DNA from 2 places in the Cellulomonas sp. WB94 genome. Region 1 is predicted to be linked to the other one. Evidence: predicted binding sites of a transcription regulator. Region 1 holds the regulator's gene; the other holds the start of a gene.
What was found. Region 1 encodes HrcA, which represses chaperone genes, less so after heat shock. Its sites were predicted from a motif close to TTNGCACTCGNNNNNNNCGAGTGCNAA; they were not measured.
Positions count from the first base shown of each region.

Region 2: groL (chaperonin GroEL) is a predicted target of HrcA. The motif match lies at 2,129-2,155, and genes of this name have one in related genera.

Region 1 is NZ_QEES01000002.1:2,603,524-2,607,903, reverse strand. It holds gene DDP54_RS13160 (16S rRNA (uracil(1498)-N(3))-methyltransferase) at 1-372, opposite strand, end outside; gene dnaJ (molecular chaperone DnaJ) at 376-1,500, opposite strand; gene hrcA (heat-inducible transcriptional repressor HrcA) at 1,550-2,572, opposite strand; gene DDP54_RS13145 (DUF3097 domain-containing protein) at 2,816-3,700, shown strand; gene DDP54_RS13140 (DUF4870 domain-containing protein) at 3,812-4,198, shown strand; gene DDP54_RS13135 (DUF4870 domain-containing protein) at 4,195-4,380, shown strand, end outside.
Region 2 is NZ_QEES01000002.1:2,027,822-2,032,201, reverse strand. It holds gene DDP54_RS10525 (DUF4031 domain-containing protein) at 1-156, shown strand, start outside; gene groL (chaperonin GroEL) at 340-1,977, opposite strand; gene DDP54_RS10515 (NAD(P)/FAD-dependent oxidoreductase) at 2,268-3,740, opposite strand; gene DDP54_RS10510 (LytR C-terminal domain-containing protein) at 3,791-4,380, opposite strand, start outside.

The sequences.
Region 1 (4,380 bases):
CCCGCGCCACACGACGACGGAGCGCTCGGCCTGCCACGGCACGACCGCGTCGGCACCGACCTCGGTCGCCGCCTCGATCGCCATCTCGTCACGGTCGCCCTTGGCGAGCGCCTGCACGAGCACGAGCGCCACGTCCGGAGCCGGCTCGTCGGTCCGGGCCACGACCTGCAGCGTCACCCCCTCGGCACCGACCGCCCCGACGAGGCACTCGAGCCGGACGCCCGCACCGTCGACGACGTCCACGCGCTCACCCGGTGAACGGCGTTGCACGACCCCGGCGTGCCGCCCCTCGGCCCCGTCGAGCAGGTAGGCGCCGCCGGGGTGCACGGCCGCGAGCGCGCCCGGCTCCACCAGGAAGACCGGAGCACTCACCGCTCAGCGACCCGAGAGCTTGTCGCGGAGCTTGGCGAACACCCCAGGGTTGGCGGCGGAGAACCGTGCCTCCGGCCGCTCTTCGCCGCGCAGCGTCGCGAGCTGCTGCAGGAGCGCTGCCTGGTCCTCGTCCAGCCCGGTGGGGACATGGACGTCGACGTGGATGTGCAGGTCGCCGCGCCCACCGACGTGCAGGTGCCCGACGCCGAGCCCCCGCAGCGTGATCACCTGGGCCGGCTGCGTGCCCGGGCGCAGGTCGACCTCCTGCGGGCCGTCGAGGGTGTCGAGCGTCAGGACCGTGCCGAGCGCGGCCGCCGTCATCGGCACCGGGAGCGTGCAGTGCAGGTCGTCGCCCTGCCGGACGAACGTCTCGTGCTTGCGCTCCCTGACCTCGAGGTAGACGTCGCCGGCGGGCCCGCCGGCCGGACCGACCTCGCCCTGGCCCGTCAGCTTGATACGCGTCCCGGTGTCCACCCCGGCGGGCACGTCGACCGTCAGGGTGCGGCGCGAGCGCACGCGGCCCTCGCCCGAGCACTCGGTGCACGGCTCGGGGATGACCGTCCCGAACCCCTGGCAGGCGGCGCACGGCTGGGACGTCATGACCTGCCCGAGGAACGAGCGGGCGATGCGCTGCACGCTGCCTCGGCCGCCGCAGACCTCGCACGTGCGGGGCGACGTCCCGGGGCGGCAGCACGTGCCGGAGCACGTGGGGCACACCACGGCCGTGTCGACCTGCACCTCGCGGTGGGACCCGAACGCGGTCTCCGCCAGGTCGAGGTCGAGGCGCACGAGCGCGTCCTGGCCGCGGCGCGCGCGCGGGATGGGCCCACGCTGGGCGCTCGCGCCGGACCCTGCGCCGAAGAAGGTCTCGAAGATGTCCTGGAACCCGAAGCCGCCACCCATGCCGCCGCCGGCGGACGGGTCGCCGCCCACGTCGTACGCGCGGCGCTTCTCGGGGTTCGACAGCACGTCGTACGCCCGCGAGACGTCCTTGAACATCTCGTCCGAGCCGCCGTCCTCGCCGGCGACGTCCGGGTGGTGCTGACGTGCGAGGCGGCGGTAGGCCTTCTTGATCTGCTCGGGGCTCGCGTCGCGGGCAACCCCGAGGATCTCGTAGTAGTCGGTCACAGATCACTTCCTGGTCGGACGGTGAGGCGAAGGGCCGGGTTCGGCCGGGTCATCCGGCGAGGATCCGTGTGAGGTACCGCGCGACCGCGCGGACGGAGGCCATCGTGCCGGGGTAGTCCATGCGGAGCGGACCGATCGAGCCGATCCGGGCGAGGGCGTCGCCGTCACCGCCGTATCCGGTCGTCACGAAGCTCGTCTCGAGCAGCCCCTCGTGCTGGGTCTCGCGGCCGATCCTGGCTGACACCGCCGTGGCGTCCTCGGCCATCTCGGTCAACAGTCGCAGGAGGACCACCTGTTCCTCGAGCGCCTCGAGCACGGGGCCGAGCGTGTGGGTGAAGTCCGCCCCGCTCGCGCGGGCAAGGTTCGCGGTCCCGGCCAGCACGACGCGCTCCTCGCTCTCCTGCGCGAGCGTCTCCTCGACGACGGAGACGACCGAACGGACGAGCGACGCATGGTCCGGGGCGAACGAGTCAATGAGGGCCGCAAGCACGGTGTCGAGCTCCGCGAGCCGCCGGCCGGCGGCGGCGACGTTGAGGCGGGCGCGCAGCACCGCGACGACGTCGAGGTCGGGTTCGGTCGACAGCTCGACCGTGCGCTGCTCGACGCGACCGTTGTCCGTGATGATCACCACGAGCAGCCGTCGGTCACCGAGCGGGACGAGCTCGACGTGCCGCAGCACCGAGCGCCGCAGCGACGGGTACTGCACGACCGCGACCTGCTGGGTCAGCTGGGAGAGCAGCCGGACGGCCCGGTCCACGACGTCGTCCAGGTCGACGGCGCGCGCGAGGAAGTCCTCGATCGCCCGCGACTCCGCGCCCGACAGCGGCTTGACCGATGAGAGCCGGTCGACGAACAGGCGGTACCCCTTGTCCGTGGGCACGCGCCCCGCCGACGTGTGCGGCTGCACGATGAAGCCGCCCTCCTCGAGGGCCGCCATGTCGTTGCGGATCGTCGCAGGCGAGACCCCGAGCCCGTGCCGCTCGACCAGCGCGCGGGAGCCGACGGGCTCGCGGGTGGCCACGTAGTCCTCGACGATCGCGCGCAGCACGTCGAGCTTGCGATCCTCGCTCATCGCACCTCCTGCGCGTCGTCCTGGACCTCACTGGGTGCCCGTCGGGTCGCCCGGCGGGCTGCCGTGAGAGCGGGGTAGCACTCGGCCACCCGGAGTGCCAATTCTACGCGGTCGCGCCGCGGGGCGACGTCGGGCTCGCACGTCGGGCACCCGTCAGCCCGTACTCCTGCCCGCAGCACCTGTCCGCATCGCGCGCCCGCGCCGGTTCCGGTGCGACGGCCACGCGCCCGTTAGGGTGCCCGGGTGAGCCACGACCGCTACGGGAACGACGTCCTCGCGACCCCCGGCCGCGGCGGCGGCGACCGGCCCGGGTCCGCGCACCACCGGCCCCGCAAGCAGTCCCGCCCGCAGCCTGCCGAGATCGGACTCGTCGTCGAGGAGGTCATGACCGGCTGGGTCGGTGCCGTCCGACGCGTCGAGAAGTCCGGCGGGCAGCACGTCGTCGTGCTCGAGGACCGCAAGGGCAAGACGCGCACGTTCCCGCTCGGGCCCGGGTTCTGGGTCGACGGGGAGCCCGTCGTGCTCCTCGCGCCCGTCGGCCGGTCCGCACCGGCCCGCCCGACGCGCACCGCGTCCGGATCGGTCGCGGTGCACGGCGCCACGGCCCGGGTGGCGCGCGGGAGCCGGATCTGGGTCGAGGGCAAGCACGACGCCGAGCTCGTCGAGAAGGTGTGGGGCGACGACCTGCGCCTCGAGGGTGTGGTGGTCGAGCTGCTCGACGGCGTCGACAACCTCGCCGACGCGCTCCGGGAGTTCGCCCCGACACGCGAGCGGCGCGTCGGGGTGCTCGTCGACCACCTCGTGCCCGGCTCCAAGGAGACGCGGATCGCCGCCGACGCCACCCGCGGCACACCGGCCGGGAGCGTCCTCGTGCTCGGCCATCCCTACATCGACGTCTGGCAGGCCGTGCGCCCCGCGCGGATCGGCCTCGCGGCATGGCCGACGATCGCGCGCGGCACCGAGTGGAAGCTCGGCATCCTGCGGGAGCTCGGCTGGCCCGCGCTCGAGCAGGCCGACGTCGCGCACGCGTGGCAGCGGATCCTCGCGTCGGTGCGCTCCTACGCCGATCTCGAGCCGTCGCTGCTCGGGCGGGTCGAGGAGCTCATCGACTTCGTGACGGCGTCCTGACGGCAGCCGCCTGAGCTGGGTCAAACGGCGCGCGTCCGACGCGTCGGACGACTAGTGTGCGGCGCAACGGCCACGCATGCCGCGCCGTTCCCTGACGCGAGAGGCACCCACATGAGCCAGACCCCACCGCCGCCGTGGGCCGGGCAGCCGCCCGCGGGCCCACCCCTGACCGACGCCGAGACCCGCCAGTGGGCCGGGCTCGCGCACCTCGGCGGGATCTTGTGGATCGTGCCCGGCCTCATCATCTGGCTCCTGTTCCGCGCGCGCAGCGGGTTCGTGGACCAAGAAGGTAAGAAGGCGGTGAACTTCCAGATCACGCTGCTGATCGGGTGGGTCATCGTCTGGATCGCCGACGCGATCTTCCTGCCGTGGTTCCTGGCCAACCTGCTCCAGCTCGCGCTGTGGATCTTCTCCCTGGTCTTCTCGATCCAGGGCTACCTGGCTGTGCAGCGTGGCCAGGCCTACCGCTACCCCTTCTCCTTGGAGCTGATCAAGTGACCGCCGAGACCCCGGGGACACCCGACGAGCCGACAGGCGCCGTCCCGCCGCCGCCCGCACCGCAGTACGAGACACCGCAGTACCAGGCGCCCCAGGGTGAGTACCCGCCGCCGCCCCCGGCTCCCGGGTACGGCGCACCGCAGGGCGCCTATCCCCCGCCGCCGCCCGCACCCGGGTACGGC
Region 2 (4,380 bases), 580 kb from region 1:
GGGTTCGACCGCGACCACTACGACGTGCCCGACAGCCTGCACGCGGAGCTCGTCGCCCTCGGCGCTGTGCCGGTCGGCGCGCACGAGCTCATCCGCCGGCTTCGCGCGTCCGGACTGCGGGTCCGACGCCGCGACCGCAGCCGACCCGGCACCTGACGGACTAAGCATCTGATGGTGTGGGCACCAGACAGGTCCGACACCGGACGGGCTCAGCATCTGGCGGGTTGGCAGCCCCCGCCGCCACGAACGAACGACGGGCCGGTCACCTCGCGGTGACCGGCCCGTCGTTCTGTCGATCGTCGTGCAGTGCAGCCGAGGCTGCGGGGTTACCTCAGCGGATCAGAAACCGCCGCCGAAGTCCTCGCCGCCACCGCCGCCGCCACCGGCCGGGGCCTTCTCCGGCTTGTCGGCCACGACGGCCTCGGTGGTCAGGAACAGGGCCGCGATGGACGCCGCGTTCTGCAGTGCGGAGCGCGTGACCTTCACCGGGTCGTTGACGCCGGCGAGGAGCAGGTCCTCGTAGACGTTCGTCGCGGCGTTGAGGCCGTGACCGGTGGGGAGGTTGCGGACCTTCTCCGCGACGACGCCACCCTCGAGGCCGGCGTTGATCGCGATCTGCTTGAGCGGCGCGTCGAGCGCGACGCGAACGATGTTCGCCCCGGTCGCCTCGTCGCCCTCGAGCGCGAGGATGCCCGCGTCGGCGAACGCGAGCTTGCCCGCCTGGATGAGCGCGACGCCACCACCGGCGACGATGCCCTCTTCGACGGCGGCCTTCGCGTTGCGAACGGCGTCCTCGATGCGGTGCTTGCGCTCCTTGAGCTCGACCTCGGTCGCAGCGCCGGCCTTGATGACGGCAACGCCGCCGGCCAGCTTCGCGAGACGCTCCTGGAGCTTCTCACGGTCGTAGTCCGAGTCGGAGTTCTCGATCTCGGCACGGATCTGCGAGACGCGGCCGGCGATCTGCGCGGCGTCGCCCGAGCCCTCGACGATGGTCGTCTCGTCCTTGGTGACGACGATCTTGCGCGCCGTGCCGAGGACCTCGAGGCCGACCGTGTCGAGCTTGAGGCCGACGGTCTCGGAGACGACCTGGCCACCGGTGAGGATCGCCATGTCCTGGAGCATCGCCTTGCGGCGGTCGCCGAAGCCGGGCGCCTTGACGGCGACGGACTTGAACGTGCCGCGGATCTTGTTCACGACGAGCGTGGCCAGGGCCTCGCCCTCGACGTCCTCAGCGATGATGAAGAGCGGCTTGCCGGCCTGGATGACCTTCTCCAGGAGGGGCAGCAGGTCCTTGACGTTCGAGATCTTCGACTCGACGAGCAGGACGTAGGCGTCCTCGAGGACGGCCTCCTGGCGCTCCGGGTCGGTGACGAAGTACGCCGACAGGTAACCCTTGTCGAAGCGCATGCCCTCGGTCAGCTCGAGCTCGAGGCCCAGCGCGCTGGACTCCTCGACCGTGATGACGCCTTCCTTGCCGACCTTGTCGAGCGCCTCGGCGATGAGCTCGCCGATCGCCGTGTCGCCGGCCGAGATGGAGGCGGTCGCAGCGATCTGCTCCTTGGTCTCCACATCCTTGGCCTGCAGGAGGAGCTGGGCGATGACGGCCTCGACGGCCTTCTCGATGCCCTTCTTCAGGGCGATCGGGTTGGCGCCGGCCGCAACGTTGCGCAGACCCTCGCGCACGAGCGCCTGGGCCAGGACCGTGGCGGTGGTGGTGCCGTCGCCGGCGACGTCGTCGGTCTTCTTGGCGACCTCCTTGACGAGCTCGGCACCGATCTTCTCGAACGGGTCGTCGAGGTCGATCTCCTTGGCGATGGAGACGCCGTCGTTGGTGATCGTGGGGGCGCCCCACTTCTTGTCCAGGACGACGTTGCGGCCCTTCGGGCCGAGGGTGACCTTGACGGTGTCGGCGAGGATGTTGAGTCCTCGCTCGATGCCGCGACGGGCCTCCTCGTTGAAGGCAATGATCTTGGCCATGGGGCTGTGATCCTTCACTGTGGCTCGGTTCGGCTGACGGTGCCCGCGACGGACGGCGCGCTCCCGGACGGTCATGTCCCGCTCGGGTGCGAACCTCACCGGTCAACCGGTTGATTCTGTCACTCTCCACCGGAGAGTGCTAAGACCATGGTTAGCACTCACCCCAGGAGAGTGCAAGCGGCTCACCTGTCCCGCGGGGCCCGACCGGCGTGTTCACGCTGATCGGAACCGGGGTGTTCGCGCATGGCAGATGGCCCGCCACCCGCCGGGGCGCACGCGCCTGCGCGACGTCAGGGAGCGAGGGACGGCGGCTGGGTGATCCCGAACCTCGACCGCAGCGCGCGCGTCGCCGCGTACCAGCCACCGAGCCCGTGCACGCCCGGACCCGGCGGCACCGAGGCGGAGCACAGGTAGACGCCCGGCAGCCCACCGTCGAACGGGTCCCAGACCGGGCGTGGGCGGGCGAACATCCGGTACAGCGACACCGCACCCCCGGCGATGTCGCCGCCCGCGTAGTTGGCGTTGTGCTCGCTCATCTGCGCGGCGGGGACGCACCGCGCGGCGACGACGACGTCCCGGAAGCCCGGCGCGAACCGCTCGACCTGCCGCGTCACGGCGTCTGTCAGGTCGAGCGTCGACCCGTTCGGGACGTGCGCGTAGGTCCACAACGGGCGCAGGCCGCCCGCGCCGAACCGGGTCGCATCGGCCGTCGTCGGATCGCTCAGCAGGACCATCGGGTGCTCGGCGTGCCGTCCGGCCGCCACCGCGGCCTCCGCGGCGGCCATCTGCGCGCGGCTGCCCCCGACATGGACGGTGCCCGCGAGCCCGACCTCGGGGCGGGTCCACGGCACGGGACCCGAGAGCACGAAGTCGACCTTCGCGGCGGCGTTGCCGGCAGGGAACCGGGCGAACGACCGGGCAGCGCGTCCAGGCAGGCGCCGACCCAGCACGCGGACGAGGGTTCGCGGGGTCGTGTCGAACAGGTAGGCCTGGGCGCGCGGCAGCTCGTCGAGGTCGTGCACCTCGGTGCCCGTCACGATCGAGCCGCCGTGCGCACGTAGGTCGGCCGCGAGGGCGTCCACGATCGACTGGCTGCCGCCCCGCGGGATCGGCCAGCCCGGCCCGTGGGCGAGCGCCGCGAGCATCACAGCGGCACCGGCGGCCGTGAGCGACGGCATCGGTGCGATCGCGTGCGCGGCGACCCCGGTGAGCAGAGCGGCGGCCTCCTCGGTCCGGAACCGCGCGCCCCACGCGACGCTGCCCTGCTCGAGCACCCCGAGCCCGAAGCGGACGGCGGTCCCCAGGTCGCGGGGCATGCTCCGGCGATCGCCCAGGGCGACGTCGACGAGACCGTCGGGGTGCGTCGAGAGCGGCCCGAGGAGGCGGCGCCAGGCCGGGCCGTCCGGGCCGAGCGCGTCGGCCGTGCGCTCGATGGACCGGTAGGCCACCGCGGCGCGCCCGCCGTCGAGCGGCTGCGCGTACGCGGCCTCCGCGGCCAGCATCTCGACACCGCGCGCCTCGAGGTCGAACGACTGGAGGAACGGGGACGCAACGGCGAGGGGGTGCACGGCTGAGCACACGTCGTGCAGGACGCCGTCCGCGAGGCCGAGGTCGAGCGTGCGAGACCCGCCGCCGATCGTGTCCTGCGCCTCGACGACCTGGACGCTCAGCCCCGCGCGGGCGAGCGTCACGGCGGCAGCCAGGCCACCGGGACCACTTCCGACGACGACCGCGTCGACCTCCGTCGACCGCGCTCGGCTCACCGGGTCACCGCCCGCACGCGGTCGGGCCGAACGGCGGCCCCGCGCGTCGGTCAGCCCTTGAAGCCGGGCATCAGGACGATAGTGATGCCGTCCTTCGCTCGCGTGGTCGACAGCTCGACGGTCGAGATGCCGAGCAGCTGCGCGACGGCGTCGGCCGTGACCTTCTGATCCTCGGTCGCGTAGAAGACGGTGGTCGCCTTCACGCCGGTGCCGGTTCCGTTCGAGGCGGTGACCTTGGTGAACCCGCCGGCCTCGAGCTTCTTCGTCTGGCTCGCAGCCAGACCCGAGACGTTCGCTGCGTTGAGCACCACGACGGGCGAGGTCAGGTCCGGTGTCGCAGCAGGCGGCGCGACGGGCGCCTCGCTCGTGGCGGTGTCAGCGGGCGGTGCCGTGTCGGTGGCGGTGCCGGTCGCCGCGTCGGTGGCGGTGTCGGTCGGCTCGGTCGTGCCTGTTGCACCGAGGCCCGAGATGGCGCCGCCGAGCCCGGTGTCGGAGTTCGAGATCCAGGTGACGAGCCCGTAGGCGAGCGCGGGGAAGACGACGAGGACGACGAGGAACGGCCACACCTTGGACCACGTGGTGCGGGGTGAGCGGTGCACGCCGCGAGGACCGTCGTGGTCGTCAGCGGCGTCGAACTCGT